Regions from separate parts of the Mycobacterium sp. NGS34 genome, predicted to be linked through region 1. Evidence: riboswitches for the same ligand, from Rfam matches in the RefSeq annotation. Region 1 holds a riboswitch; each other region holds the start of a gene.

The links. A riboswitch is a leader RNA that binds a small molecule or an ion and turns the genes downstream of it on or off. The one in region 1 is predicted to bind magnesium.
Region 2: another riboswitch for magnesium. It lies ahead of AC5Y7V_RS22510 (Rv1535 family protein); the one in region 1 lies ahead of AC5Y7V_RS02415 (hypothetical protein).
Region 3: another riboswitch for magnesium. It lies ahead of AC5Y7V_RS12615 (PPE family protein); the one in region 1 lies ahead of AC5Y7V_RS02415 (hypothetical protein).

What each region holds. Positions count from the first base shown of each region.
Region 1 is NZ_JCALDM010000001.1:489,714-499,763, forward strand. Features, by position in the region: gene AC5Y7V_RS02405 (acyltransferase family protein) at 1-600, shown strand, start outside; gene AC5Y7V_RS02410 (O-methyltransferase) at 604-1,263, opposite strand; M-box (ykoK) riboswitch at 1,376-1,547, shown strand; gene AC5Y7V_RS02415 (hypothetical protein) at 1,807-2,016, shown strand; gene AC5Y7V_RS02420 (NRAMP family divalent metal transporter) at 2,060-3,817, shown strand; gene AC5Y7V_RS02425 (NADP-dependent oxidoreductase) at 3,809-4,753, opposite strand; gene AC5Y7V_RS02430 (hypothetical protein) at 4,888-5,499, shown strand; gene AC5Y7V_RS02435 (L,D-transpeptidase) at 5,579-6,334, opposite strand; gene AC5Y7V_RS02440 (LysR family transcriptional regulator) at 6,621-7,553, shown strand; gene oxc (oxalyl-CoA decarboxylase) at 7,537-9,258, opposite strand; gene AC5Y7V_RS02450 (FadD7 family fatty acid--CoA ligase) at 9,470-10,050, shown strand, end outside.
Region 2 is NZ_JCALDM010000010.1:29,137-39,186, forward strand. Features, by position in the region: gene pks2 (sulfolipid-1 biosynthesis phthioceranic/hydroxyphthioceranic acid synthase) at 1-205, opposite strand, end outside; gene AC5Y7V_RS22495 (carboxymuconolactone decarboxylase family protein) at 1,196-1,759, shown strand; gene AC5Y7V_RS22500 (NAD(P)H-dependent flavin oxidoreductase) at 1,799-2,923, shown strand; gene AC5Y7V_RS22505 (TetR/AcrR family transcriptional regulator) at 2,920-3,558, shown strand; M-box (ykoK) riboswitch at 3,672-3,841, shown strand; gene AC5Y7V_RS22510 (Rv1535 family protein) at 4,146-4,367, shown strand; gene ileS (isoleucine--tRNA ligase) at 4,665-7,790, shown strand; gene AC5Y7V_RS22520 (hypothetical protein) at 7,918-8,811, shown strand; gene AC5Y7V_RS22525 (hypothetical protein) at 8,880-9,362, opposite strand; gene AC5Y7V_RS22530 (class I SAM-dependent methyltransferase) at 9,362-9,931, opposite strand; gene AC5Y7V_RS22535 (DNA polymerase IV) at 9,966-10,050, shown strand, end outside.
Region 3 is NZ_JCALDM010000004.1:199,893-209,942, forward strand. Features, by position in the region: gene AC5Y7V_RS12610 (PPE family protein, SVP subgroup) at 549-1,817, shown strand; M-box (ykoK) riboswitch at 1,889-2,060, shown strand; gene AC5Y7V_RS12615 (PPE family protein) at 2,475-3,668, shown strand; gene AC5Y7V_RS12620 (PPE family protein) at 4,616-5,932, shown strand; gene AC5Y7V_RS12625 (PPE family protein) at 5,935-7,350, shown strand; gene AC5Y7V_RS12630 (DUF732 domain-containing protein) at 7,377-7,703, shown strand; gene AC5Y7V_RS12635 (MgtC/SapB family protein) at 7,828-8,535, shown strand; gene AC5Y7V_RS12640 (NAD(P)/FAD-dependent oxidoreductase) at 8,550-9,749, opposite strand; gene AC5Y7V_RS12645 (sterol desaturase family protein) at 9,813-10,050, shown strand, end outside.

The DNA.
Region 1 (10,050 bases):
CACTACCTCCCGCCGACGCCCGGGTTCGCGTTCCTCGACCACACCGTCATCGGCTGCAGCCTGGTGCGCGGCACGCCGTACCGGTACATCGGCCAAACCCTTGAGCAGCGACCGGAATGCGACGGCTGGCCCATCAGGTGGTCGGCGCAGCTCGGCCAGGATCAGCCGGACGTGGCGCTGCTGATCATCGGCCGGTGGGAGACCGTCGATCGTGTCAACGAGGGGCAATGGACCCATATCGGTGACCCGACCTTCGACGCCTACCTCAACGGCGAATTGCAGCGGGCGCTGAACATCTTGAGCGCCAACGGTGTTCGTCTGGTGGTGGCGACCGTGCCGTACAGCCGGGGCGGCGAGAAGCCGGACGGTCGCCTGTATCCGGAGGACCAGCCCGATCGCGTCAACCTGTGGAATACCATGCTGCGCAAAACGGTTGGCCAGCGCGGCGGCGTCCAGGTCCTCGACCTGAACAAAAAGTTATGCCCGGACGGGGTTTACACGGCCAAGGTCGACGGCATAAAGGTGCGCAGTGATGGCGTCCACCTCACCCCTGAAGGGGTGAAATGGCTGACGCCCTGGCTCGAGGAATCCCTGAGATGACCGTTAATCGCCCGTGCGGCAGCTGATTTCCATGCTGTCGGTCTCCCGGACCAGGAAGTTGAAGCTGACGTATCCGTTGTCCGGGTCACGCACGCGGTCGAGATAGGGCCGCATGTCCGCGGCGCTGGCGTTGTCGGCGACGATCAGGGCACCGGTCGACAGGCGCGGTTCGAGCAGTTCGAGCACCGGCAGGTAGAGATCCTTCCACCCGTCGAGCAGGACGAAATCGACGGCACTGTCCAGTTTTTCCAGCGTGGTCAGCGCGTCTCCCTCGAGGATGGTGATCACGTCGTCCAGGCCGGTCTCGGCGAACGTCTGCCTGGCCGCGGCGATCTTGGTGGCGCTGAGCTCGGTGGTCACCACCCGGCCGGCGCCGTTGTCGCGCACCGCCGAGGCCAGGTGCACCGCGGAGATTCCGAAGGACATGCCGAACTCGACAATGGTCGTCGGCCGGGTCGCCCGCACCAGGGCGTAGAGCAGTCGACCGGCCTCCGGCGTCACGGGGATGTAGAACTCGCTCATGGCGTCGGCGCGCTCCTGCGCGCTCATCGGTCGGTCGAAATCGCTGAATTTTTCACGCAACGTCGACATCTGGTTCTTCGTCTCGGTGTACATCCGGTCGAGCACCGTCGCGACCCTGTGCGCCTGCAAAGTATTAGCCATGGTTTCGAGGGTAGTCGCGGCGGCAGATGGGCCCGTTGGGTTAACAGAAACCAACGTAATGGTTGCGTAAAGCAATTTGACGCGCATTGCGTCGCGGTGCAAGATGGACGGGCAAGCACCTCGGTAGGTGAGGCGTCTGCACGGATATAGGCCACTGACCCCGAACGTCGAGAGACGCCCCGGGTCAGGACAGCTCTTCCCGGACCCAAGGGTTGAGCCCAAGTGGCTTCCGGGACCACCGGATACGCCGTGCAGTGCCGAAGCTCCGACGAGAGGGGTGCGACCGGCGGTTTTCGCCGGTCATTTCGCTTCCTCCCGTTCAGGTGACTGTGACGACACCCGCGTGTGTCCCGGCCGTGAGGAGGTGAGGGCGAGATGAGTCCCGGCGACAGTCCGTATCCCAATTCCGTCTTGTCCCGATCCGGTTCCGGCATTCTCTCCGCCGCCTGATTTCTCGGGTGCTCGATAACGCTGCGCGTCAAGCACTTTGCGGGCGGCCAGCGTATGCCACGGGCCGATCGGACCTCCCGACAGGAGACGATCATGGCTTTTGTTGTTACACACCGTCCTACCGGTCCTCAGCGGGGACGCGGCCGGTCGATGCTGCGCATCGGCCGCCTCCTGGTCAGCAAGCTGCACGCGCGCAGCGCGCTGACCCCGCAGGAGCGGGCCAACCTCTATGTCTCGCGGATGCCGATTGCGGTTATCTCGGCATCGTTGGGCGCGCACCCGTCGGACAGCGCCCGCCGCTGATTCGCCGACCCGAGCCGAACTTGGTTGAGATAGCGAGGATTCGATGACGTCGATTTCCGCGGAGCTCGAGGGCGGCGCACGCACCGAGGCGCCGGTCCAAGCCGTGCTGGATTCGGCGCACGCCGGCGACATCGTCGGCGCGTTCGGCCGCATCCGCCGCGACGGCGGGGGCACCGGCCGCCGCTGGCGGCGGCTGCGGACACTGATGGTCATCACCGGCCCCGGGCTGATCGTGATGGTCGGCGACAACGACGCCGGCGGCGTCGCGACGTACGCCCAGGCGGGGCAGAACTACGGCATGGGTCTGTTGTGGACGTTGGCACTGCTGATCCCGGTGCTGTACGTGAATCAGGAGATGGTGCTGCGGCTGGGCGCGGTCACCCGGGTCGGCCACGCGCGGCTGATCTTCGAGCGCTTCGGCAAGTTCTGGGGCGCCTTCAGCGTCGGTGATCTGCTGATCCTCAACGCGTTGACCATCGTCACCGAATTCATCGGCGTATCACTGGCACTCGGGTTCTTGGGCTGTCCCAAGGCGATCGCGATCCCGGCCGCCGCGGTGTTGTTGTTCGCCGTGGTGGCCGGGGGGTCGTTCCGCCGCTGGGAGGGCCTGATGTTCCTGCTGATCGCGGTGAACGTGCTGATCGTTCCGCTGGTATTGATGGCGCACCCCACGCTGAACGCAACGGCGGGGGGACTGGTGCCGCAGTTCCCGGGCGGCCTCAACTCCACCGTGCTGCTGCTCGTCGTCGCGATAGTGGGCACCACGGTCGCGCCGTGGCAGCTGTTCTTTCAGCAGTCCAACGTGGTCGACAAGCGCATCACGACCCGCTGGATCGCTTACGCCCGAGCCGATTTGATCATTGGCATCGTCGTCGTGATGGCCGGCGCGACGGCCTTGATGGCGGTGACGGCGTTCGGGTTGGCCGGCACCGCCGACGCCGGTGCCTTCACCGACGCGGGTGCGGTCGCCTCGGGCTTGTCCCGGCACCTCGGCGGCACGGTGGGCGCGCTGTTCGCGATCATCTTGCTGGACGCGTCTTTGATCGGTGCCAACGCGATCGGGCTGGCCACCACGTATGCCGTCGGCGACGCCTTGGGCAAGCGGCACTCGCTGCATTGGAAGATCAGCGAGGCCCCACTGTTTTACGGCGGGTACGCCGTGCTGCTCGCGGTGTCGGCCGGGGTCGCGTTCAGCCCGGACCACATCCTCGGCCTGGTGACCCAGGGCGTGCAGGCCCTCGCGGGTGTCCTGCTGCCCTCGGCGACGGTGTTCCTGGTCCTGCTCTGCAACGACCGCGCGGTGCTCGGACCGTGGGTAAACACGGTGCGGCAGAACATCGTCGCGTGGACCGTCGTGTGGTGTCTGGTGGTTTTGTCGTTGGCCCTGACGGCGACGACGTTCTTCCCTGGTCTGTCCACGGCCACCATCGAGGCCGGACTCGCGGCCGGCGCCGCGCTCGGCATTCTGGGCGGTGCCGTCTCGATCATCGCCGGCCGGCGGCATCGCGACCTGCGGGACGCGGAAGCCATCGCGGGGGCGCTCGGCGGTGGCCTGGATCCCAATGAGGTCGAGAAGCTCGAGGACGCACCGCTCCTCACGCGCGCCGAACGGCGGGCCGTGCGCCGACAGGATCGGGCACACTGGCAGACCCCCAACCTCGCCGTGCTCGACCGGCCGACGATGTCGCCGATCCGGCGGGCCGGGTTGCTTACCCTGCGCGGCTATCTGGTGGTGGCCGTCGTGTTCGTGATCATCAAGATCGTGCAGGCCGGAGTCATCGGGCCGGCCACGTCATTGTGAACCGTTCGGCAGCAGAACGATTTTGCCGCGGGTGTGGCGCTTTTCCAGTTCCTCGAACGCATCGGCGACGCGGTCCAGCGAGTAGGTTCCTGCTACCTCGAAATCGATGGCGCCCGTAGCGATCAGGTCGGCCATCTCGGCAAGCACTTCCGGCGTCGACGCGTCCACACTGCCCTCGGTTTTGGCGCCGACCTCGCCGGCCTTCTGGAACGAGATGATGGTCTCGATCCGTTCGGGCGCGACGCCGAGATCCAATGCGAGCTGGATGTAGTCGGGGCCGAACAGGTCGATGAACGCGTCGATCCCGTCGGGCGCGGCCTCTCGCAGCCGGTCGGCCAGGCCCTCTCCGTATTCGACGGGGGTGACGCCGTGTGCGCGCAGCCAGTCGGCGTTGCCCGGGCCGGAGATGCCGAGCACCACCGTCTTGCGCAGGGCCAATAGCTGCACGACGAGGCCGCCGACTCCGCCGGCGGCCGCCGAAACGGCGATTGTTTCGCCCGGTTGGGGGTCGACGGCGCGAACGGCGGCATAGGCCGTCGCCCCGACCACGTACAGCGAACCCGCCACCTCCCAACTCAATTCGTGGGGCTTGCGAATGAGTTGGTTTTCCGGGACGGCGGTGTGCGTGGCGTGGCTGGACCGGCGGAAGCTGAAGCCGAGGACTTCGTCGCCGACGGAAAGCCCCGTGACCCCCGGTCCCACGGCGGTCACCACTCCGGCGAGGTCGCTGCCCTCGCCGGACGGAAAGGTGGCGGGGAACATGTCGTGCATCGCCCCGCTTCGGATGGCCGCCTCGCCAGGATTGATCCCCGCGGCGCGAACCTCGACCACCACCTCGCCCGGGCCGGGCGACGGCATGTCCACATCCGCCACGTACAACACGTCGCGGCCCCCGTAGCGGTCGAATCGAACCGCTCGCGCCACCCCAGCCGACATCTGGTCCCCCTCATCCCGTGAATAGGCACCGCCTGCGGCCAGCATAGGCGTGTGCCGTCCCCTTGTTACCGTCCGCATTTCGCAGTAGCGTCAGGCGCCGCGGACGGGACAGGGATGGACACGGAGGGAACCCCATGAAGCTCGCTCGGATCACCGTCGCCGGCTGGGCGGTCGCCGCGGTAGTCGGCGCCGCGACCACCGGCTGCGGTGACTACCATCATTCGTCCCCCTCCACGTCCCTGCCCGGGGCCACGTCGTCGACCGGTTCGAGCGCGGTCACGAGCCCTGCCCCGGGACAGCAGACCGATTACAGCAATTTGCTGATCAAGGCCGGCGACATCGGCGGCGACTTCACGACTCCGCAGCCGCCGGTGCTGAACCCGAACAACGCGCCGGGCGTCGCGCAGCTTTTCGCCAATGCCGACAACAGCCGCCGGATCGGGGCCACGATCCTGATCGTCGCCGACCCGAAGGTGGCGGCGGCGGGAATCGAGAACACCAAGGCCAACTACGCGGGCAAGGTCAGCGGAACGTGGCAGCCCGTCGATATCGGAACCAACGGGGCGATGATTTCCGGTAGCGCCCCGGGCAATTCCCAGGCGATCACGGTCGTCCTCTTCAACGAGGGCAAGGCGCTGGTCAACCTGGAATTCGACAGCGCCCCCAACGATCCCATCGATCCTGGCCTGGCGATCGACGTCGCCCGCAAGCAGGACGCGGCCATCAAGGGCGCTTTGCCCGCCTAGCCCAAATCGGGCCGGGCTACCGCAGTTCCAAACGTCTGGGCGCGGAATGCCTTTGTGCGCACCGGTTTCGGCCGGGCGGTCAGGCCACGACCTGGATGGGATCGCCGACGTTGACCTGGTTGAAATACCAAGCCGCGTTATCCGGGCTCAGGTTGATGCATCCGTGACTGACGTTGGCGTGGCCCTGCGAGTCGACCGACCACGGCGCCGAGTGCACATACACGCCGCTCCAGGTGACCCGCACCGCGTACTGCGCCGTGATCTTGTAGCCCTCGGGTGAACTCAGCGGGATCCCGATGGTCCGCGAGTCCATCACGACGCTGCGTTCCTTTTCCAGGGCGGTGAAGTTGCCGATCGGGGTGGGGCGGCTGGGCTTGCCCATCGATGCCGGCATCGTGCGCAGCACTTCGCCGTTGCGGCTGACGGTAAAGGTGTGCCCGGACAGGCTGGCGACGCCGAGCAACTCGTCACCGGTGTCGAAGCCCGTTGTGAGGGCCTGCACCCCCACCGAGACATGCGTGTGGGTGGGCCAGTAGTGGTTCGGAACCCACTGGACGACGTTGTTCTCGACCCACTCGAAATGGCCGGGCATGTCGCTCGGCGACGTGACGTGGATGGTCCGTTCGGCGGCGGTGCGGTCGGTGACCGGGGCGGTGAACGTGACCACGACCGGGTGCGCAACCCCCACCAGGGCTCCGTTAGCGGGCAAAACGGCGGCAACTCCGGGGACCGGCTCGGGCAGCGGGACGGCGGCCACGGTGCGGGCGCCGCTGCCCAACGCGCCCATGCCGACGATCGCTACCATAACGAATAGATAACGAACCGCTCGACGCATGGCGCTTACCCTTTGCGATGGTTGGACGGACACAACGATATTCTACTGGTTGTCGGCGCATTCCGGTTTTCAGCAAACATTGCCGTGTTCGCTGGATCCGCCGCCCGCCGCCACTCGGGCCGGCCCGCGGCGCGCATCACGACGCCGCCCACGCCCGAAAAGCGTTGAACCGTCGGAGGCCGCGCAAAACCGGTGGCGGCACAACGGCTTTCGCGGCAGCAAAGCCGTGTTAGCCTCAGCCAGGCCGGTGCCCGATGGCCTAGCCCGAACATCAAGGAGCGCGCGGGTGCTTTTCCGTCAACTGGAGTACTTCGTGGCGGTCGCCCAGGAGCGCCACTTCGCCAGGGCGGCCGAGAAGTGCTACGTCTCACAACCCGCGCTATCCGCGGCGATCGGCAAGCTCGAACGCGAGCTCAACGTCACGCTGATCAACCGTGGACACAGCTTCGAGGGCCTCACGCCCGAGGGCGAGCGACTGGTCGTGTGGGCCAAACGGATTCTCGCCGAACACGACGCGTTCAAGGCCGAGGTGCACGCAGTGCGATCCGGCATCGCGGGAACGCTTCGGCTGGGCACGGTGCCCACCGCCTCCACGACGGCGTCGCTGGTGCTTTCGGCGTTCTGTTCGGAGCATCCGCTGGTGAAGGTGCAGATCCTCTCCCGGCTGGCGGCCACCGAGCTGTACCGGCGCGTGCGCGAGTTCGAGCTGGACGCCGCCATCGTGCACACCGCCACCGACGACGCCCACGACGTGAACCTGGTGCCGCTCTACGAGGAGCACTACGTGCTGCTGTCGACGGCCAGCATGCTGCCCGCCGGCACGTCGACGCTGACGTGGCCCGAGGCGGCGCAGCTGCCGCTGGCGCTGCTCACCGCCGACATGCGGGACCGTCAGATCATCGACGAGGCCTTCGCCGGTCACGGCATCACCGTCACCCCGCAGGTCGAAACGGACTCCGTCGCTTCGCTATTGGCGCAGGTGGCCACGGGCAACTGGGCCTGCATCGTCCCGCACACCTGGCTGTGGACGTCGCCGCTCGGAACGGATATCCGCGCGGTCGAGATGGTCGACCCGGCGCTGAAGGCCGAGATCGCGCTGGCCACGAACTCCTCCGGGCCGGGCTCGCCGGTCGCCCGTGCGCTGACCGCGTCCGCGCAACAGTTGCAGCTCAACGAGTTCTTCGACGCGCAACTGCTGGGCATCACGCGCCGGCGCTGACCACCGGCGGTGCCGCCGCCGCGCTGCTCGGGTTGAGCGCCGCCAGGTGTCCGCTTTCCACACCGGCGGCCGGGTCGAGTTCGCAGTCGATGACCGACGGCCCCCTGCCGGCGATCGCCTCGGCCAGCGCCGAGCGCAGCTCGGAGGGCGTGGTGACGTGATATCCCTTGCCCCCGAACGCCTCTGCGATCAGCTCGTGGCGCGCCCGCGCGTTCAGGACGGTCGGCGCGGGGTCCTCCCTCTGAGTGGCCGCGCCCGCCGGCGCCTCGTCGCCGCGGTAGACGCCGCCGTTGTTGAGGATGACGACGGTCACCGGCAGCCGGTAGCGGCAGATCGTCTCGACTTCCATGCCGGAAAAGCCGAACGCGCTGTCGCCCTCGATCGCGACGACGGGGTCACCGGTCTCCACCGCCGCGGCGATGGCGTATCCCATGCCGATGCCCATCACCCCCCACGTGCCGGTGTCCAGCCGGTGCCGCGGCGACTCCATGTCGATGACGTTGCGGGCCAGATCGAGCGCGTTGGCGCCCTCGTTGACCACGTAGACTCCCGGGTTCTCCTGCAGCACAGAGCGAATGGCGCCCAGTGCGTTGTAAAACCGCATGGGGTGCGGGTCGTCGGCGAGCCGCTCGAGCATCTTGGCCTCGTTGCGGGCCCTGCGCTCGGCCAGCTCGTCGACCCATTCGGCGGGCGCGACGACGGGATCCGCGGTCACCGCGTCACATAGCGCCGACATCACCGAGCCGATGTCGCCCACCAGCGGCGCCTCGATCGGCCGGTTGCTGTCGAATTCGGACGCCGCGATGTCGATCTGGACGAACTTGGCCTCGGCCGACCACTGCGGCGCCTCCCCGTGGCCGAGCAGCCAATTCAGCCGGGCGCCGACCAGCAAGACGGCGTCGGCGCGGGCAATCGCCAGCGAACGCGCGGCCGCCGCCGACTGGGGGTGCGAGTCGGGCAGCAGCCCTTTGGCCATCGACATCGGCAGGAACGGAATCCCGGTGTCCTCCACAAACTTCCGGATCGCGCCGTCGGCCTGGGCGTACGCGGCGCCCTTGCCGAGCACGATCAGCGGCCGGCACGCACGCCGGAGCACCTGCAGCGCGCGATCGACCGACTCCGGCGCCGGCAGCTGCCGCGGAGCCGCGTCGACGACCCGCCAAACGGTGGCGGACGCGGCGGACGCCTCCATGGCCTGACCCAGGATGTCGGCGGGGATGTCGAGATAGACGCCGCCGGGTCGCCCGGAGACGGCGGTGCGGATCGCGCGCGCCACGCCGCGCCCGATGTCCTCGATCCGGCCGATCCGGTACGCGGCCTTCGCGAAAGGCCTTGCGGCGTCGAGCTGGTCGAGGTCCTGGTAATCACCGCGCTGCAGGTCGACCATCGCGCGGTTGCTGGAGCCCGAGATCTGGATCATCGGGAAACAGTTCGTGGTGGCGTTGGCCAGCGCGGGCAGGGCGTTGAGGAACCCCGGACCGGACGTGGTCAGGCACACGCCCGGGCGGCGGGTGAGAAACCCGGCCGCGGCGGCCGCGTTGCCGGCCGACGCCTCCTGCCGAAAGCCGATGTAGCGGATGCCCGCTGCCTGCGCGGTGCGGGCGAGGTCGGTGATCGGGATGCCGACGATCCCGTAGATGGTGTCGACGTCGTTCGCCTTCAGGGCATCGACGACGAGGTGAAAGCCGTCGGTCAAACCTGTCATGGTGCGGCCTCCTCGTGAGCTACCTAAGGTCAGTCATCACTGTCGTCTCGGTGCGCGCAGGTGTCCAAGACTAAGCCGCTATGCAGCGATTCACGCCGTCTATCGATAGCGCGCGGTTATCGATAGTGAGCGGATCGGTATTGGACGTACACCCAGGTCTCGCGGCATGGTTCGAGCAGGAGCTTGCACATTCAACGAAAGGCGTTTGGCGATGAAGACAGGCAATCACACGGTCGCCGATCTGGTCGAGGTGGCGGCGAGCCGGCGACCGGACGAGCCGGCACTCGTCGTCAGCTCCGATCGCACCCCGGTCAGCTACCGCGACCTGGTTCGCCTGGTCGACGAGCTGGCCGCACAGCTGAAGCGGAACGGGCTGAGGGCCGGTGATCGCGTCGCGCTCCGCGCCGGCAGCAACGCGGAGTTCGTCGTCGGGCTGTTGGCGGCGCTGCGGGCCGGCCTGATCGTGGTTCCGTTGGACCCCGCCTTGCCCGCCGGCGAGCAGCGCACCCGAAGCGAGGCGGTGGGGGCGCGCGCGGTGCTGGTCGACGGCGCGGCTCCCGGCGACGACCGGGAGCCGGACTTGCGGCGGTGGCCGATCGCCGTGACCGTCGACCCCGGACGGGGCACGCCGGCGGTGCAGCTCGCCGCCGCGACGCCGCCGGGGCAAGACGTTTCGACGCCGCACGGGCTCGTCGACGACGACGCGATGATCATGTTCACCGGCGGAACCACGGGCGTGCCGAAGATGGTGCCCTGGACCAACCGGAACATCGTCGACTCGGTGCGCGCGGT
Region 2 (10,050 bases), on a different contig from region 1:
AGCCCCACTTGCAGACGGACCGGCCCGGCACGCCCGGCTCGGGGTCGTAGTAGTAGTCGACGTCCCAGCGTTCGGCGGGAATTTCCTTGACAAGGTCGTCGCCGCGGAGCAACGCTTCCCAAAAGAGGTCAGGTGAGTTGATTCCCCCTGGCAGCCGGCATGCCATCCCGATGACGGCAACCGGAGTCACGCCTGCCTTATCCACTGTCCTTCACCTCTCCTTGCCTATCCACAAGTTCCTATCACTGCTGCTCGCTCTTATCTGGGCTTCGAGAAATCTCGTCGAATTTTTTTGCGCGAGCTGGCAACTCCGTCGTAACGCGCAAAAAACCCACCGACCCCCGGATCGAAGCCCACCCGTAAGAACATGGCGCGATCCGAAGCGTAGCGGCTCCGCTTCTCACGCGTGGAAAAATCGTGCGAACGTACAAAAATTTAACAATGAGCAGGCCAGGGGCGGTCGACACCGGGCTTGGGGAACCGGCCAGACGCATACTTTTTGGACGGTATTCGCCCATTGCGTCGCACCGGCGTCGCCGCCAGAGGCGCTGTCCGACAAGGTCTCCGGCGTTTACCAGGCCGGACCGGCGCCGACGAGGGGCGTTGTCGGGGCCGAGCTTGGCGAGCGGCGTCAACCAGCCCGACCCGCGGGGGCCGAGGCCGAGACCAAAATTGGACGCACCGATGCGCTGCATCGAGGATGCGTAATCACGCCATGGTAGGGGCTATTGCGAAACTCCGCAGGCAAATCGCTGAAATCTTTAAGATTGCAAGTTAAGTCCTGCCGAAATTGTGTCGAGATTCATACTTTGCCGTGATTGCCGTGCCCGGTTCGAGGCGCCGCGTGGCGTCGGGGGAGCGGCGCGGGCGCCGTCCGGGGACCGATCACGGGCCGATCACGGCGGGCGGGGCTTTGAATTCATTCGCTGGCGACGGCCGGGCGGCGCGACCGGGACGAGCCGGCCCGGCGCCGCCGTCGTCGCGGTATCCCTCGGGGCGCCAACGGCATTCGCACACGCCTGCGCGGGGCCCCTTGGGGCGGAACCGCCGTTTTCGTCGGGCGGCCGGGCGTTGCGGTGTTGGGGCTCCGGGCTTTTCGTCCGTGCTTCCGTCGGTCCGACGGCTCCTGACTACCATTGCCGGTGAACGCGAGGTGTCCACCAGTGGACGGAGTGCTCACACCATGACCCCACCCATCGGGCGAGCCCGGGTCCCCAGACTGCCGCTTGACGTGGCCAAGGCCGCCGCCGACGAGGCCGCGGTGCCCGACTACATGGCGGAGCTCAGCATCTTCCAGGTGCTGCTGAACCATCCACCGCTGGCGCGCGGCATCAACGACCTGCTGGCCACCATGCTCTGGCACGGCAGCCTGGACCCGCGGTTGCGCGAGCTGGTCATCATGCGGATCGGCTGGCTCACCGCGTGCGATTACGAGTGGACGCAGCACTGGCGGGTCGCGTCGGGGCTGGGCGTGAGCGCCGACGACCTGCTCGGCGTGCGCGATTGGCGGTCGTATGAGGGCTTCGGGCCGGCCGAGCGCGCGGTGCTGGCGGCCACCGACGACGTGGTGCGCGACGGCGCGGTAAGCGACGAGAGCTGGGCCGCGTGCGAGCGCGAATTGCACAGCGACACAGTGGTTCTCATCGAGCTTGTCACCGCCATCGGCGCGTGGCGAATGGTCTCGTCGGTCCTGCGCAGCCTCCAGGTCCCGTTGGAGGAGGGCGTGTCCAGCTGGCCGCCGGACGGCCGGTCGCCTTAACCGATTGACTTATCAGTCAGTAACTCTTAGCGTCGGGCGATGCGAACCAGGGCCGCCGAGATGCTCGGCGTTGAATTTCCGATCTGCGCCTTCAGTCACTGCCGCGACGTCGTCGCCGCGGTGACCAACGCGGGCGGGCTCGGCATCCTCGGCGCCGTCGCGCACAGTCCCGAGCGCCTGCACAACGAGCTGACCTGGATCGAGGAGCAGACCGGCGGCAAGCCGTACGGCGTCGACCTGCTGTTGCCGCCCAAGTACGTCGGCGCCGAGCAGGGCGGCATCGACGCCAAACAGGCGCGCGAGCTGCTGCCCGAGGAGCACCGCGCGTTCGTCGAGGACATTCTGTCCCGCTACGGCGTCGCGGCCCCCGCCGAGGAGCCCAGGGCGTCGTCCGGCGGCCTCAACATCTCGCCCAAGGGCTACGAGCCGTTGCTCGACGTGACCTTCGAGCACGACATCCGGCTGATCGCCAGCGCCCTCGGGCCGCCGCCCGCCGACCTCGTCCAGCGCGCCCACGACCGGGACGTCGTGGTGGCCGCGCTGGCCGGCACCACGCAGCACGCGCGGCGGCATGCGGCCGCGGGCGTCGACCTGATCGTCGCGCAGGGCACCGAGGCGGGCGGCCACACCGGCGAGGTGGCGACCATGGTGCTGGTGCCCGAGGTGGTGGATGCCGTGGCACCGGTGCCCGTGCTGGCGGCCGGCGGGATCGCGCGCGGCCGCCAGGTCGCCGCCGCCCTGGCACTGGGGGCCGAGGGGGTCTGGTGCGGCTCGGTGTGGCTGACCACCGAGGAGGCCGAGACGGTTCCCGTGGTCAAGGAGAAGTTCCTGGCGGCCAGCTCCTCGGACACGGTGCGCTCCCGATCGATGACCGGCAAACCGGCGCGGATGCTGCGCACCGCCTGGACCGACGAGTGGGCGCGCCCGGACACCCCCGATCCGCTCGGCATGCCGCTGCAGACCGCCCTGGTCACCGGCTCCCAGGTGCGCATCAACCAGGCCGCCACCAATCCGGAGTCAAAGGCGCGCGAGCTGGCGACGTACTTCGTCGGCCAGGTGGTCGGGTCGCTCGACCGGGTCCGCCCCGCCCGCTCGGTGGTGCTCGACATGGTCGAGGAGTTCATCGACACCATCGGCCGGCTCGACGGCCTGGTCGATACGTGACCAGCGCGGCCCGCCGGCGCCGCGCGGTCAGCGACGAGGACAAGTCGCAGCGGCGCGAGCAGATCATGTCGGCCGCCAAGGAAGTGTTCGCGCGCAAGGGGTTTCACGCGACGACGATCGCCGACATCGCCAAGCGGGCCGGCCTGGCCTACGGCTCGGTCTATTGGTACTTCGACTCCAAGGACGAGCTGTTCCACGCGTTGATGGCGGCCGAGGAGAGCGCGCTGCGCACCCATGTCGTTGCGGCGCTGGGGGTTCCGGCCCGCGACGTCGGGCGAGAGGAGTCGCTTCGGGTCGCGGTGCGGGCGACGCTGGAGTTCTTCGAGTCCGACAAGGCGACGGTCAAGCTGCTCCTGCGCGACCCGTGCGCGCTGGGCGAGCGCTTCGAAAGACATCTCGGCGGGATCTATGAGCGGTTCATCGACGACATCGAAAGCTTCATCGTCGCCGCCCAGGAGCGCGGCGAGGTGGTCAGCGCCCCGCCGCGCATGGTGGCGTACACGCTGGCGGCGCTGGTCGGCCAGCTGGCGCAACGGCGGCTGAGCACCGACGACGACGTCACCGCTGCTCAGGTGGCCGATTTCGTGGTGGCGCTGGTCCTGGACGGGCTGCGCCCGCGGGGCGCCGGGGGCTAGCGCGCCCGCAGCTTGTTAACGCCTGTGCGTTCACGTAATGACTGCATAAAGATTCGGCGACACCGACCAGATCACATTGACCGTGTCGTGGCGGTCGTGCATTATCGGTCGCGTATGCACCTCGTTAGGTGAGGCGTCTACACGAATACAGGCCACTGACCCCGAACGTCCAAAGACGCCCCGGGTCAGGACAGCTCCTCCCGGCTTAAGGGTTGAGCCCAGGTGGCTTCCGAGGAATCGGACACGTCGTGTAGTGCCAAAGCTCTGACGAGAGGGGTGCGGATCTCCGGCATTGGCCGGTTCCTGTACTCCTTTTGGTGCGCGTGGATCGCGCGGGCAACCGCACGCGCGTCGTGACCGTCGAGGAGGTGAGGGACGCATGAGTTCCAGCGATAGTCCGGGTCGAAGTCCGGGCTGTGTTCCGTCCCGATCCGACCTCCGGCGCTTCTCGGCTGAGTCGCCGCAACGCTAATAGGCTTACCGGCCAAGCGTTCTCGGATCGGAACCCCAACGGGATGGGACACGTCAGTCCAATCAAAGCTCTTGTTTTGACTCCATCCGCTCGTTTGGATTCCGAGGAGACGATCATGACCGCAGTTCTGCACGACGAAGTGGTAACCGTCGCGCCCAAGCTGACCGTGGTGCGCGACACGACCCCGGCCCCCGCGCCCGCCCCCGCCCCCAAGAAGGGCACGACCGTCGTCATCAGCGATCCGCTGGTGGACGGCGCCGCCCACTTCCTGGCCATCGGCGTGCGTCACGTGTACGCCGCGCTGTGGCGGGTGGGTGTGCTGGAAGTCCGGGCCTGATGGTGCTCTATTTGCTCCAAGGGGCTACCCGGCCGCAGGCCTGCCCTGAGGCCAGGTAGCCCCTTGGAGCGCGGGGTTTGAGTAGAATCGAGCCACTGGCATCGATCCGGCGATCACCGGGGAGCCTTCGGAAGAACGGCCGGCAGGCCCAGTAGAACCGAACGGGTAGGCCCGTCACAGCCCTCATCGAGCGGTCGCGTGAGAGCGCGGCAAGCGGGGTGGTACCGCGGCGCTCGCGCACCTTGCGCGTCGTCGTCCCCGGCCTGAGTATCGAGGCCACAGGAGACGACACAGATCGTGACCGAGAACGCGGACGTCAAGGCGTACCCGAAGCCGGCCGGCGGGGCGCCCGATTTCCCGGCGCTCGAAGGCGAGGTTCTCGACTACTGGGCCCGCGACGACACCTTCCGGGCCAGCATCGCCCGCCGCGACGGCGCCCCGGAGTACGTGTTCTACGACGGGCCGCCGTTCGCCAACGGGCTGCCCCACTACGGTCACCTGCTCACCGGTTATGTCAAAGACATCGTGCCGCGGTATCGCACCATGCGCGGCTACAAGGTGGAGCGCCGGTTCGGCTGGGACACCCACGGGCTGCCCGCGGAACTCGAGGTCGAACGCCAGCTCGGCATCAACGACAAGTCCCAGATCGACGACATGGGGATCGCCGCGTTCAACGAAGCGTGCCGCGAATCGGTGCTGCGCTACACCGACGAGTGGCGGGCGTATGTGACGCGCCAGGCTCGCTGGGTCGACTTCGACAATGACTACAAGACGCTGGATCCCAGCTACATGGAGTCGGTGATCTGGGCGTTCAAACAGCTGTGGGACAAGGGCCTGGCCTACGAGGGCTATCGGGTGTTGCCCTACTGCTGGCGCGACGAAACCCCGTTGTCCAACCACGAATTGCGGATGGACGACGACGTCTACCAGAGTCGCCAGGACCCGGCTCTGACCGTGGGCTTCAAGGTGGTCGGCGGCGAGCTGGACGGCGCCTTCCTGCTGGTGTGGACGACGACGCCGTGGACCCTGCCGTCGAACCTGGCGGTGGCCGTCAACCCGGACGTCGAGTACGTGCAGGTGCGGGTGGGGGAGCGCCGTTTCGTGCTGGCCGGGGCGAGGCTGGCCGCGTATGCCCGCGAGCTGGGCGAAGAGCCCGAGGCGCTGGGCACGTACCGGGGCGCGGACCTGCTGGGCACGCGGTATGTTCCGCCGTTCCCCTACTTCATGGACACGGCCAACGCTTTTCAGGTGCTTCGCGGTGACTTCGTCACCACCGAGGACGGCACCGGGATCGTGCACATGGCGCCGGCCTACGGCGAGGACGACATGACCGTCTGCGACGCGGCCGGCATCGCCCCGGCCACCCCGGTCGACTCCAAGGGCCGCTTCGACTCCACGGTCCCGGATTACCAGGGGCAGCGCGTTTTTGACGCCAACCCGAACATCATCCGCGACCTGAAGAACGGCAGCGGCCCGGTGGCGGCCAACGGCGCGGTGCTGGTCCGCCACGAGACCTACGAACACCCGTATCCGCACTGCTGGCGCTGCCGCAACCCGCTGATCTATCGGGCGGTGTCGTCGTGGTTCGTCGCGGTCACCGAATTCCGCGACCGCATGGTGGAACTGAACCAGCAGATCACCTGGTACCCCGAACACGTCAAGGACGGCCAGTTCGGCAAGTGGCTGCAGGGCGCGCGCGACTGGTCGATCTCCCGAAACCGCTACTGGGGCAGCCCGATTCCGGTGTGGAAGTCCGACGACCCGGCCTACCCCCGCATCGACGTGTACGGCAGCCTCGACGAGCTGGAGCGCGACTTCGGGGTGCGGCCCACCAACCTGCACCGGCCCTACATCGACGAGCTGACCCGGCCCAACCCCGACGACCCCACGGGCCGCAGCACGATGCGGCGCATCCCCGACGTGCTCGACGTGTGGTTCGACTCGGGCTCGATGCCGTATGCCCAGGTGCACTACCCGTTCGAGAACCGCGACTGGTTTGACGGCCACTATCCGGGCGACTTCATCGTCGAATACATCGGGCAGACGCGCGGCTGGTTCTACACCCTGCACGTGCTGGCCACCGCGCTGTTCGATCGTCCCGCGTTCAAAACCTGTGTGGCGCACGGGATTGTGCTGGGTTCCGACGGGCAGAAGATGAGCAAGTCGCTGCGCAACTACCCCGACGTTTCCGAGGTGTTCGACCGCGACGGCTCGGATGCGATGCGGTGGTTCCTGATGGCCTCGCCGATCTTGCGCGGGGGCAACCTGATCGTCACCGAGCAGGGCATCCGCGAAGGCGTGCGCCAGGTGCTGCTGCCATTGTGGAACGCGTACAGCTTCCTGGCCCTCTACGCGCCGAAAGTCGGTAATTGGCGAACGGATTCGGCCAACGTGCTGGACCGCTACATCCTGGCCAAGCTGGCGGAGCTGCGCGACGACCTCACCGAGTCGATGGACGTCTGTGACATCTCGGGGGCCTGCGAGCAGCTGCGCCAGTTCACCGAGGCGCTGACGAATTGGTATGTGCGGCGGTCACGTTCGCGGTTCTGGGAGGAAGACGCCGACGCCATCGACACGCTGCACACGGTGCTGGAGGTGAGCGCCCGCCTGGCCGCACCGTTGCTGCCGTCGGTCACCGAGATCATCTGGCGAGGCCTGACCTTCGGCCGCTCGGTCCACCTGACCGATTGGCCGGACGCGGACGCGGTGCCCGCCGATCCCGGCCTGGTCGCCGCGATGGATCAGGTCCGCGAAGTCTGCTCGGCGGCGTCGTCGCTGCGTAAGGCCAAGAAGCTGCGGGTGCGCCTGCCGTTGCCGAAACTGACCGTGGCCGTGGATGACCCGCAGCGGCTCGAGCCGTTTGTGGACCTGATCGCCGACGAGCTCAACGTCAAGCGGGTCGAACTGACCGACGCGATCGACACATACGGCCGGTTCGAGCTGACGGTCAACGCGCGGGTGGCCGGGCCGCGGCTGGGCAAGGACGTGCAGGCCGCGATCAAGGCGGTCAAGGCCGGCGAGGGCGTCGTCAACCCCGATGGCACCCTGACGGCGGGCCCGGCTGTGCTGCAGGCCGAGGAGTACAGCTCCCGGCTGGTGGCCGCCGACCCCGATTACACGGCGGCGCTGCCCGACGGCTCCGGTCTGGTCGTGCTCGACGGCACGGTGACCCCGGAGCTGGAGGCCGAGGGTTGGGCCAAGGACCGGATCCGCGAGCTGCAGGAGCTGCGCAAGTCGACGGGGCTGGACGTGTCCGACCGCATCAGCGTGGTGATGTCGGTGCCCGGCGAGCGCGCCGACTGGGCGCACACGCACCGCGACCTGATCGCGGGGGAGATCCTGGCCACCAGCTTCGAGTTCGGCGAGCCCGCCGACGGCTCGGAGATCGGCGACGGCGTGCGGGTGAGCATCGCCAAGGCGTGAGCCCGACCGGGCTGGAAAAAAAGTCCGAAAAAAAGTTCCAAAAATGTGTCCGAGGTGACGGGGCTCGCTGCTCCTACCTGTGACGGCGGCCCAACGGGGGCCGCGACCACAGTTAAAGGAACACACCATGAGCACCATCGAAGACTTCCAGTCCGCCACCTTCGCCGCCATCCCGCACGAGGACCTGACGGTCGCCGAGGCGTGGGCGTCGAGCCCGCTGGGTGACCCGGCGATCGAGGACGGATCCCTGTCGGAGCCCGCGAATTTTGCGGACTTCGCGCCCACGACCGTGACCCAGCAGCCGCGCTCGCGGGCAACGACCGTCCTGGCCGCCGCGGCTGTGATCGCCGGACTCGGCGTGGTCGGCGGGCTCGGCATGATGCTCATCGACGGGACCGGTTCGAAGCAGGAGAAGCCGGCCGTCGTCGTGCCGAACTCCAGCGTCAGTGCGGTGACGCCCCAGTCGGCCAGCGCGGTCGCGCCGCCGCCCGTGGCGCCGGCGCCGCCGTCCATCGCCACGCCTCCCGACGCCGCGCAACTGCCGAGCGGACCCGTCGGCGGTGGCAGCGCGCCCGTGTGGACTGCACCGGCGCCGGTCGTCGCCGCGCCCGCCGACCCGGGTACCCCGCCCGCCGCGCCGGCCGACCCCGGCACGCCGCCGCCCCCGCCGAACGTGACGGTCAACATCCCCCCGGTGGTGGTACCCGTGCCCATCCCCGTGCCCGTGCCGACGGACCATGACGGCGGTCAGCCGCAGGGCGGCGGTCAGCAGCAGGGGGGTGGCCAGCAGCAGGGCGGTGGCCAACAGCAGGGCGGTGGCCAGCAGCAGGGTGGTGGCCAGCAGCAGGGCGGTGGCGCTCAGCAGGGTGGCGGCCACGGACCGATCGAATGCCTTGCCTGCCAGCAGCACCCGATCCAGCAGCAGCCGATCCACCCGCAGCCGATTCAGCAGCAGCCCGTGCACCCGCAGCCGGTCCAGCAGCAGCCGCTTCACCCGCAGGTGATCCCCGGAAAGAAGTGAAACGCTGGGCATAGGGCGAGGCCGGAGTCTGTAGCCGGTCTCGCCCTTGTGCGTTCCCGGCTCGATAGCTAGCGGTCGCGCAGCGCGCGGTGGGCGTGCGGCCAGAACGGCATGCCCGCCACGACGGTCGCGCCGGTGGCGATGACCCCGACCGCGACGTCGACGCTCTCGCGGCCCTCCTGAGCCCAGTAGACGTCCTTGAGGTCCAGCAGCAGGGCCAGCTCGTCGACAATCATCGCGTTCGCGGCACCGAATGCGACCGCCGCCGCGGGATGTCGTCGCTGCTTTTCCGTTCCCCGCAGACCGACGCCGGCCACTGTCGCCAGCATCCCGATACCGATGTTGTAGTGGTGAAAGTGCTTGCCGCCCAGGTTCATGCCGCCACCCGACGGGCCGTGGCCCGCGCGGATCCAATGTGTGAGTCCGCGCAGCCCGGCGAACGTGAGGGTGAACGACGCCCAGGCCAGCACGGTGGCCTGCTCACCGGGTTCCAGCCGCTCGGCCCATTGGCGGCGTAGTCGCGCCCATCGCGTTGGCGACGCGTCGTCCATCAGGCGCCCTTGACCGCCCGCCAGCGCTGCCGGCCGCCGCGAACCTCGACCTGCACATCGCGAAAACCCGCCGCCCGCAGGCGATCCGGCAAGGTTTCCGGTGCCACCGTGTTGCAGGTGTCGCGGAAGTGCAGGAGGCGGAACCGCAGCGACGTGACGCTGTCGCTGCCGGCGAAGACGCCGCCGGGTCGAAGCACCCGGAAGGCCTCGGCGAACAACCGGTCCTGCAGCTCGGCGGTCGGGACGTGGTGCAGCATCGTGAACGACACCACCGAGCTGAACTCGTTGTCGGGCAGCCCGGTATTGGTGCCGTCGCCGTTGATGATGCGCGCGCGATCGCCGTAGAGCCGCTGCAGCCGCTGCGCCATCGGGGTGTCGATCTCCACCGAGGTCAGTTTCGGCGTCCTGTCGACCAGCACCCGCAGAATCGCGCCGTAACCGGGTCCGATCTCAAGGGTGTTGTCGCCCAGGTCCACGTCGGCCAGCGCCCACGGCAGCAGCTCGTCTTCCACCTGCTTGGCCCAGCGGTCCGAGCTGCAAATCCGTCGATGCGCGAGGTTCATTGCCATACCCGACGACGGTAGACCAATAGCATTTGAAGGCGTGGAGTCCCGGTGGGTGCTGCACCTGGACATGGACGCGTTTTTCGCCTCCGTCGAACAACTCACCCGACCGACCCTGCGGGGGC
Region 3 (10,050 bases), on a different contig from region 1:
CGCGGCGATCGGGGGCCGGGCGCCGATTTCTATGAGCTTTCTATTAATTTCCAATGGGTGAGCGGTTCGCATTGCCGGGCGTTCGCACCGGTGCCACCATGATCCTCAACGCTCATCGCCGAGCGCAGTTTCCCCGCGGAAATGGGTCTTGAGAAGGGGATTTAGGTCTATCGTCGCAAGACGCCTAGAAATCAGGCGGCTTTGCCCTACGCATGGTTTTCGCCGGGTCTCGTCCCGATTCGGGCAACCATGGCGCCCGTCCGTGAGCGCCTCGGGCGATGACGGGAGGTGGGCGCACTGGCCGAATTGACTGTTAACGCATGAGAACAACGACCGTTTCTTTCCGATCCGGTCGCGGCGCGCCGCCGCCGTTTGATTCGGCAACACCCGACATCGCTCGGCGGTTACCTGCCCGTAGCCGGGTCGGACTATCCGCTTTTTCGAAGGAGTAGTCCGATGTATTTCTTTGTAACACAACGGAAATCACCGCGCAACGCAGCCATGCTTGCCGCCGACACCGTGACGGCCGGTTAAGGGAGGTGTTGGCAATGGATTTCGGAGCACTACCACCGGAAGTCAACTCCGCCCGCATGTACGCCGGGCCGGGCTCGGCGCCGATGATGGCCGCCGCGACGGCCTGGGCCGCGCTCGGTGCGGAGCTCGGTTCGACGGCGGCGTCATACGACTCGGTCATCACGGGGCTGACGAGCGAGGAGTGGATGGGGCCGGCCTCCGCGTCGATGGGCGCCGCCGCGGCGCCCTATGTGCAGTGGATGACCAGCACCGGGGCGCTCGCCCAGCAGGCGTCCGCCCAGGCGGCGGCCGCTGCGGCGGCCTACGAGGCGGCGTTCGCCATGACGGTGCCCCCGGCGGAGGTGGCGGCCAACCGTGCCCTGCTCGCGGCGCTGGTTGCGACCAATTTCCTGGGTCAGAACACGCCGGCGATCGCCGCCACCGAGGCGCTGTACGGCGAAATGTGGGCCCAGGACGCGGCGGCGATGTACGGCTATGCCGGGAGTTCGGCGGCGGCCTCGACGCTGACGCCGTTCGATCAACCGGCGGAGACTACCAATCCGGCCGGGCCGGCCGCGCAGGCCTCGGCGGTCACGCAGGCCACGGGCACGGCGGCGGGCACCGGCAGCCAGACGATGGACCAGCTGTTGTCCGCGATCCCGACTGCGCTGCAAGGGTTCTCGTCACCGCTGTCGACTGTCGCGAACCCCGCGGCGGCCATCCCGGGGCAGGGGCTGCTCGACGCGATCCTGAATTTCCTGGACGGCGCGGACGGCAACGCGATCGGCACGTTCTTGAACTCGTCGTTCGTCAACGGATTCGTCTCCGCAGGCTACGTCAGTCCCGCCATCATCGAACCGGCTGTCACGGCCGGGATGTCGGATATCAATGCGGTGGCGGTCTCCTCGACGCCCGGGGCCACCGCGCTGCCACCGATGGGCGCCGGCGCCGGGAACCCGGGGTGGTTGCCGCTGTTGACGCCCGGGGCCGCCCCGGGAGGCATAGCGGGCGACCTGAGCGCAGCGATTTCGGGCGGCACCAACCAGGCGGCGTTGGTCGGGCGATTGTCCGTGCCGCAGGCCTGGACGGCCGCCGCGCAGGTGGAGAACCACGCGGGGGCGACCTTCGCCGGCGGTGGCTGGACCAACGCGGTCGGTCCGGGCGCCGGTGCCGTGGGAGCGGGGCCGGGACCGATACCGGGTATGCCGGGCATGCCCGCCGCGACGGCCGCGGGAGGGTACGGCCACGGCCCGCGTTACGGCTTCCGCGTGACCGTGATGCCGCGCCCCCCGGCCGCGGGATGACGGCCGAATCGTTGCGAACGTGTGGCAGCTGGTTTGACTGATCCGCTGCCCGGGTGCCACCATGGCCTCTGCAAGCACCTCGCTAGGTGAGGCGTCTGCACGGATACAGGCCACTGACCTCGAACGTCGAAAGACGCCCAGGGTCAGGACAGCTCCTCCCGGCTTAAGGGTTGAGCCCAAGTGGCTTCCGGCTCAGATCGGATACGCCGTGTGGTGCCAAAGCTCTGACGAGAGGGGTGCGGCCTCCGGGAGTTTCAGCCCGGGACCTTCACCCCGTGTGCGAGTCGAAGGAATCCCCGTGTGCCCAGGCCGTGAGGAGGTGAGAGCGAAATGAGTCTCGGCGATAGTCCATATTCCAGATCGACCATTTCGATTCGATCCGGCCCCGGCCCCTTTCTGACCGTCTGAACGGCTCACCCCGCCAGACCTCGTACCGACGCGTCCGCCTAGCGGATCGCGCCCGTGGATTGCGCTGAAAACCAGTCATCATTGCCGGCCGGCCCGGGTCACCCTCTATCCGTGAGGAGTAGTCCCATGTCGCTTGTCTTCGCACGCCCGGCCGCGCTCGCTGATGCGGCCCACGAATTCGTCACAGCCACAACATATTTCAGCAGGCACGCCACTCCAGTCGCGGCGCGCTAGGGGAGGGGGCCGACGATGACCGCTGCACTCGACTTCGCAATCCTCCCACCGGAGGTGAACTCCGGCCGGATGTACTCCGGGCCGGGCTCGGGCCCGATGCTGGCCGCCGCCTCGGCCTGGCATGGGCTCGCCGCCGAATTGCATTCCACCGCAATGTCTTACGGCGCGGTACTGACGGCTCTGACCGGTGAGGAATGGCACGGCCCGGCCTCGCTGGCGATGGCGGCCGCCGCCGCGCCATACGCGGCCTGGTTGGGCACGACGGCCGAGCAGGCCGAGCAGACCGCGGTACAGGCCGAGGGCGCCGCGGCGGCGTACGAGGCCGCGTTCGCCGAGACGGTGCCCCCGGCCGTGATCGCGGCCAACCGTGCCCAGCTGATGGCGCTGATCGCCACCAACATCCTGGGTCAGAACACGCCGGCGATCGCGGCCACCGAGGCCCAGTACGCCGAAATGTGGGCCCAGGACGCCGCCGCGATGTACGGCTACGCCGCCTCGTCCGCCGTCGCGACCCAGTTGAGCCAGTTCAGCGAGCCGCAGCGGACCACCAGCCCCAGTGGGCCGAGCGCCCAGTCGGCGGCGGTGGCCCAGGCCGTCGCCACCCCGGCCGGCGCTCAGCAGGGCACCATGTCGCAGCTGATGGCCGCGCTGCCCTCCGCGCTGCAGGGGCTGGCGTCGCCCGCGTCGTCGCAGACTCCTGCGTCGGAGGTCATGGGGCTCCTGACCGGGTCGGGGTCGGGATCCGCCACGCTGGACAACCTTTGGGCCCAGTGGGGACCCAACGCCAACATCTGGAACACCGCCTTCTCATCCGGGTTCTACATGCCCAGCAACACGCTGGCCCCGTTCCTGAGCCTGCTGGGCCAGGGGGCCGCCGGCGACGCGGCCGACGCGGCCGGCCAGGCGATCGACGGCGCGATCGGTGAGGCGGTCGCGGGCCCCGCCGTCGGGGGCGCCGTCTCGACCGGGCTCGGGCACGCGCCGACGATCGGCGCGCTGTCGGTGCCGCCGAGTTGGACCGCGCCCGCGCCGTTGGCCGGGCCGCTCGCGTCGTCGCTCGGTGGAACGCCGATGGTTGCGCCCCCGGCGATGGCGGCCGGCATGCCCGGGGTGCCGATCGGAGCCACGGGCGCACAACCCTACGGGCGCGCAGTGCCGCAGTATGGCTTCCGTCCCACCTTCGTCGCTCGCCCCCCGGCGGCCGGCTAGGACCGGTCGCAGGGCGCCGCCTCACAGGTCGCGCCCGCGCGGATTGAGCTTTCCGCAACCTCGCGATCACACCGCCGGGCAGCGCTGCGGCGCGGTGGCCACGGCGAATCGACCCCCGCCGCTCACAGCAAACTTCCAGCAGCAAATCAGCGTTCGGCCAGCAACGAATGCGTACGCTAGGTGAAATTTAGGGGAGCACCAGATGACGACAAACCATCGATTCGGCGACGTTGACCTGCCGTGACCGGGCGAAAGCGAGGGCAAACGGGCCCGGAGAGGTCGGCACAACACTTGCCGGCGGCGACGGTGCCGTCGGCTCGAGCCGGTTTAGATGCGTCGCATAAGAATTGCGGTCGACGTGCGGGCCCGTGGGCAAAATGCGCGCCACGCATGCGCCGACATTTCACACTCTGACATGACAAATATGTTAATTGCTTAACGTTGTTCAATAGCGACGACGCGTTTCATTAATTGCAGAGGTTGACTATCGCCGAGTCGCCGGAACGCCGCGGCCCGGCGATAAGGTCTGTTTACGCATGGACAAATTAGGCGGCATTTCTGGATGGTTGCTGAAAATTGCCTACTAGTAGACTGGACAATGGTTTCCGCACAGACATGTGGTAGCTGATGAGCAGCATCCTCACAGGCGCAAGCCCGCTGTGACACCTGTCGTTTACCTTACTATTACACGCCAGGAACGCACGATGAATACGTTGCAATCACGATGATCGCTACATAAGGCAGCGGCGCCTGATCGATCGGGCGGGCCGCCGCCTCTGACCCTTTTTCACTAGGAGCGTGGAACCCTGTTGCCGTCATACACGTCAAATCAACGCGTGAATTCAACAGCGGATTCCATGGATTCCATTAGAGCTGCCGCACGGTTGCGGACGCGGCCGAAAGCCGCGCCTACCATGGCGGCCACTTAGGGGAGCGGGAGGAAATAGATGTTGGATTTCGGGGCGCTACCACCGGAGATCAACTCCGGGCGGATGTATGTCGGCGCGGGGTCGGGGCCGATGCTGGCAGCCGCGGCAGCCTGGGACGAGTTGGCGATGGAGCTGCAGTCGACGGCCGCCTCGTACGGTGCCACGATCGAGAGCCTCGCGACCGGGCCGTGGACCGGGCCCTCCTCGATCGCGATGGCAGCGGCGGCGGCGCCGTATGTGGCCTGGATGAGCGCCACCGGCGCGCAGGCCGAGGAGGCGGCCAGCCAGGCAAAAATCGCCGCGGGCGCCTACGAAACGGCCTTTGCGGCCACGGTGCCGCCGCCGGTGATCGCCACCAACCGGGCCCTGCTGATGACGCTGATCGCCACCAATTTCCTGGGCCAGAACACCCCGGCCATCGCGGCCACCGAAGCCCAATACGCCGAGATGTGGGCCCAGGACGCCGCCGCCATGTACGCCTACGCCGCCTCGTCGGCGACCGCGTCGCAGCTCACCGCGTTCACTGAGCCGCCGCAGACTACGAACGCCGCGGCCGCGCCGGCGCAGGCGGCAGCGGTCTCCCAGGCCGGAGGGGCGAGCGGCCTGAATATCGGCACGCAGCTGTCCCAGCTGATCAACTCCCTCCCGACCGCGCTGCAAAGCCTCGGTAGCGGCCTGCTGAATTCGCCGACGACGGGGTCGACCAACCTGTTGTCCGGGCTCGCCCTGCCGCAGTTGGTCAACCTGCCGCCGACGTCGTCCTGGCCGGCGGGTCTGGGAACCGACCTGGCGAACTGGAACACCATCATGTCGACCCTCACCGGGCCCTACTCCCTGCAGGGATGGACGGCGATACCCGGCGGCCCGTTCCTGTCGTTCGGGCAGGCCTACGCCTGGGGCCAGAACGGGCAGGGGGCCGCCGCCTATCTGGCCGGTCCGAAGGCCATCTCCGGGGCGTTGGCGCCGCTGACGCAGGGTGCCAGCGCCGTCAAGCCGATGTTGAGTTCGGCCGTCGGCGCGCAGGGCGCCATGGGCAAGGCGGCCCTGGTCAGCGGCCTGTCGGTGCCGCAGGGCTGGACCGAGGCCGCCCCCGCGATCAAAACGCTCGCCCAGGTGCTGCCGGCCAACGCGGCGGCCGCGCCGATCGCCTCGCTCGCCGGCGAGGAAGGCGTCTTCAGCCAGATGGCCCTGTCCAGCCTGGCCGGACGCGCGGTCGGGGCCGCGGCCTTCCAGTCCGCCGGCGCCGGCGGCGCGACCGCGGCCTCGCTCGGTGGCGTCGTCGCTGCCGATCCCGCGGCGGCCACCATCATCGTCATCCCGGCCATCGAGGAGTGACCATGTTTTACGCAGCATTTCCGCCCGAGTTCAACTCGGGAAGGATCTACGCGGGCCCCGGATCGGGCTCGCTGCGCCAGGCCGCCGCCGCCTGGGAGGGGCTGGCCAGCGAACTGCAGTCCACCGTTTCCTCCTATACGTCGGTGATCGACAGCCTGACCAGCGGCGCGTGGGTGGGCCCGTCCTCGGTGAGCATGGCCGCCGCGGTGACTCCTTATCTGGCCTGGATGCAGGGCACCGCCGCGCAGGCCGCCGAGGCCGCCACCCAGGCCACCGCGGCGGCAACGGCCTATGAGACGGCGTTTTCCGCGCACGTGCCGCCGGCGGAGATCGCGGCCAACCGCAGCCAACTGGCGCAGCTCGTGGCGACCAACGTCTTCGGGCAGAACACCCCGGCGATCGCGGCGACCGAGATCCAGTACGCCGAAATGTGGGCCCAGGACGCGCTGGCCATGGACACCTACGCCGGCTCGTCGGCGGCCGCGGCCGACGTCACCCCGTTCACCGAGGCGCCGCAGATCACCAACGCGGGCGGGTTGGCCGGCCAGGCGGCGGCGCTGACCCAGGCCGCCGGCACCTCAGCCGGCAGCGCGCAGTCGATCGTCTCGTCCCTGTCGTCGTCGCTGACGACGGCGGGCGGGCCGTTGTCGGCACTGCTGCAAACCGGCGCCAACCTGAGCACCTCCTACACGACCACCGTCAACGGCCTGCTGAACGGCCTGTTCGGGCCCAGCGGGGCCAGCACCTTTATGGCCCTGTACAACGCGGTGAAGGTCCCACTGGGCTTCACCACCCAGTTCAACGACATCGGGCTGCTGACGAACTTTCCCGTGTCGCAGTTCCTCAAGTTCGCGCCGCCACCGGCCTACGCGGCGCTCCCGAAAGACGCCCTGGGCGCCGGGCTCGGCGCGCCGAATTGGGGGCGCGGCTGGCTGACGAGTTCGGTCTCGGCGGGCATGGGCAACGCCGGCACTCTCGTCGGCCACCTGTCCGTCCCGCCGAGCTGGGCCACCTCCACCCCGGCCATCCGCACGGTGGCCGCCGCGCTGTCGGCCGCCGGGCCGGACGCGGTCCCGGCCGCCGCGCTCGGGGAGGGTGGGTTGCTCAGCGCCATGTCGGTGGCCGGGATGCTGGGCAGCGCCTTCGGCGCCGGGGCCCCCAGCGCGCTCAGCGGCGCCGGCGTGCGCGGCCGCATCAAACCCATCAAGGACCTCAAGGACGCCCACTCGCCGGAAAACCTCAAGCGGCTGGTGGCCCAAATATCCGAACAGCCCGAAAGCGTGCAGCACCACAACGTCGACCAGGAAGGCCTCGACGCCCTGCTCGAGCAGCTGGCGAAGAAGCCCGGCATCCACGCGGTGCACCTCAGGAAGGGCGACAGGCCACAGGTCGTCCCGTCCGACGCGCAATCGGGTTAGGGCGCAACAGAATTGGAAGGAGACGAATGAAGAGACTACTAACGCTCGCGGGCGCCGTGACCATGACGGTCGGCCTGGCCGTGCCCGCGCACGCCGATCCGCCCCCGCCCCCGCAGGGTGACGATGCCGGCTTCCTGGCCGCGCTGCACCAGGTCGGCATCAGCTACTCGAGCCCGGACGCCGCCGTCGCGTCGGCCAAAGCCGTGTGCACGTGCCTCAACAACGGCGAGTCGGGCCTCGAGCTGGTGCACGACGTGAAGACCCACAACCCCGGCATGGACATGGAGAACGCATCCAACTTCGCCATGATCTCCGCGAAATTCTATTGCCCGCACCAACTTTCCAAGGCCTAGCACCGGATGACCCGCCGGTTGCGGCACAGTGACGACCAGGCGACCCGATCCGGTGCGGTCCACCTGCCGTTTACCTGAGCGTGCTTAGCTGCCGCCGTCCGACGGGGGAGGGAGGTGCGCTGTCATGACGACGTTGAGCGTCGCCGAATTCGCCCTCCGGCTCGGCGTCGGGGTGGGCTGTGGCGCCCTGATCGGGATGGAGCGGCAGTGGCGGGCCCGCATGGCCGGGTTGCGCACCAACGCGCTGGTGGCCGGCGGCGCGACGCTGTTCGTGCTCTACTCCGTCGTCACCGAGGACAGCAGCCCCACCCGGGCCGCGTCCTACGTGGTGTCCGGGATCGGATTCCTCGGCGGGGGCGTGATCCTGCGCGACGGCTTCAATGTGCGCGGCCTCAACACCGCCGCGACCCTGTGGTGCTCGGCCGCGGTGGGCGTGCTGGCCGCCTCGGGCCACCTGGTCTTCACCGCGATCGCGACCGGCGCCGTGGTCGCCATCCACCTATTCGGGCGCCCGCTCGGGCGGCTGATCGACCGCGAAGACGCCGCCGAGGAAGACGAAGGCCTGCAGCCCTACCTGGTGCAGGTGGTCTGTCGCCCGAAGTCCGAAAAGTACGCCCGCGCCCACATCGTCCAGCACGCCGGCGGCAACGACATCACGCTGCGCGGCATCCACACCGGGCACGCCGCCGACGACGAACTCACCCTGACCGCGCACCTGCTGATGGACGGCCCCACACCGGCCAAGCTCGAGCGGTTGGTGGCGGAGCTCTCGCTGCAGCCGGGGGTTCGCGCGGTGCAGTGGTACGCGGGGGAAAAGGCACAGGCGGACTGACCGACTCGGTGCGCTCAGGGGCGCGCCTGCAGCTCCGGCGCGGCTGCGGCCAGCAGCTCGGCGCGGCTGCCGCTCAGCGGGGGGTAGATCCGCCTCGCATTGATGGTCTGCTTGGTGGCCTTGGCCTCGGGCCCGGTCGAAACCACCCTCCGATCCCACCCCTCGGTGTAGACGGCTCCCGCCGGGCCAAGATCGAGAACCGTGACGTACCAAGGGATTCGAAGTGCCAGCATCGGCTCGTCGAACAGGTCGCTGATGACGTTGTAGCCGGCGTGGCGGCCCATCGGACGCCCATGTTGACACGACATCACCGACAGGTGGTCGTCGTCCATGCGCGCTGCCGCCACGTCGCCGGCGGCGAAAACACCGGGCACACCGACCACCCGCAGGTAGTCGTCGACCTGCACCCGGCCCAGTCGGTCGAGCGGCACGGCGAGTTGCTCGGTCAGCGAGCTCGCCCGCATGCCGGCGCACCACACCACGGTGGCCGCCTCGAGCTGTTCCCCCGAGGACAGCGTCACGCCCCGCTCGGTCACCTCGGCGACGCCGGTGCCCGTTCTGATCTCGACCCCATTGTCGGACAGGGCCCGTTCGATCACCGGACGCGCCGAGGACCCCATGTCGGAGCCCACCAGAGGGTTGCGGTCGACCAGGACCACCCGAGGAGGGATTCCTCGCCGAGAAAACAAGGCGCGCAGCCGAATTGGCAGCTCGCTGGCCGCCTCGATGCCGGTCAGTCCGGCACCGACCACGACGACGGTGGCCGCCGCGGGCGTCGGCGAGTCGCCGGCGAGTTCGCGCAGGTGGCGCTGCAGCGAGACGGCGCCGTCGTAGGTGTCGACGTCGAACCCGAACTCCCGCAGCCCCGGGATGGCGGGCTTGACCACGTGGCTGCCCGACGCCAGCACCAGCCGGTCGTACCCGTACGTGGCGCCGCTCGACGTGGTGATCGTGCGGGCGCCCGTGTCGATGCCGGTCACCTCGGCGGCGACGTGGGCGACGCCGACGGGGTCGAGCAGGTCGGCGAGCGGGATTCGGCAGGGCGTCAGGTCGGCTTCGTAGTTGCGCACCCGGATGTCGTGGAAGGGTTTGCCGCTCACCACGGTGATGTCGACGCCGCCCGGGGGGATGGCGAGCTCGTCGCACCGCCGGGCCGCGCCGAGTGCCGCCCATAACCCGGCGAACCCCGAGCCGATTACCACCACTTCGGTCAAGTGCTCAACACCTCTTTGGTACGTGCCGTTACCAGAGTCGGCCGATGGTCGTAATCTATCGGTGTGAATGCTGTCACCGGGTTCTGGTTCGCGCTGCCCCCGCAGGTACGCGACCCGGTGCTGTTCGCCATCCCGTTCTTCCTGTTGCTGTTGACCATCGAATGGACCGCGGCCCGCAAGCTGCAGCGCAGCGAGGCCGAGTCAGGCACCGCGCGGCCGCCGTCCGGCGCGTACCTGACCCGCGACTCCTGGACGAGCATCTCGATGGGCCTGGTCTCGATCGCCACCAGCGCCGGCTGGA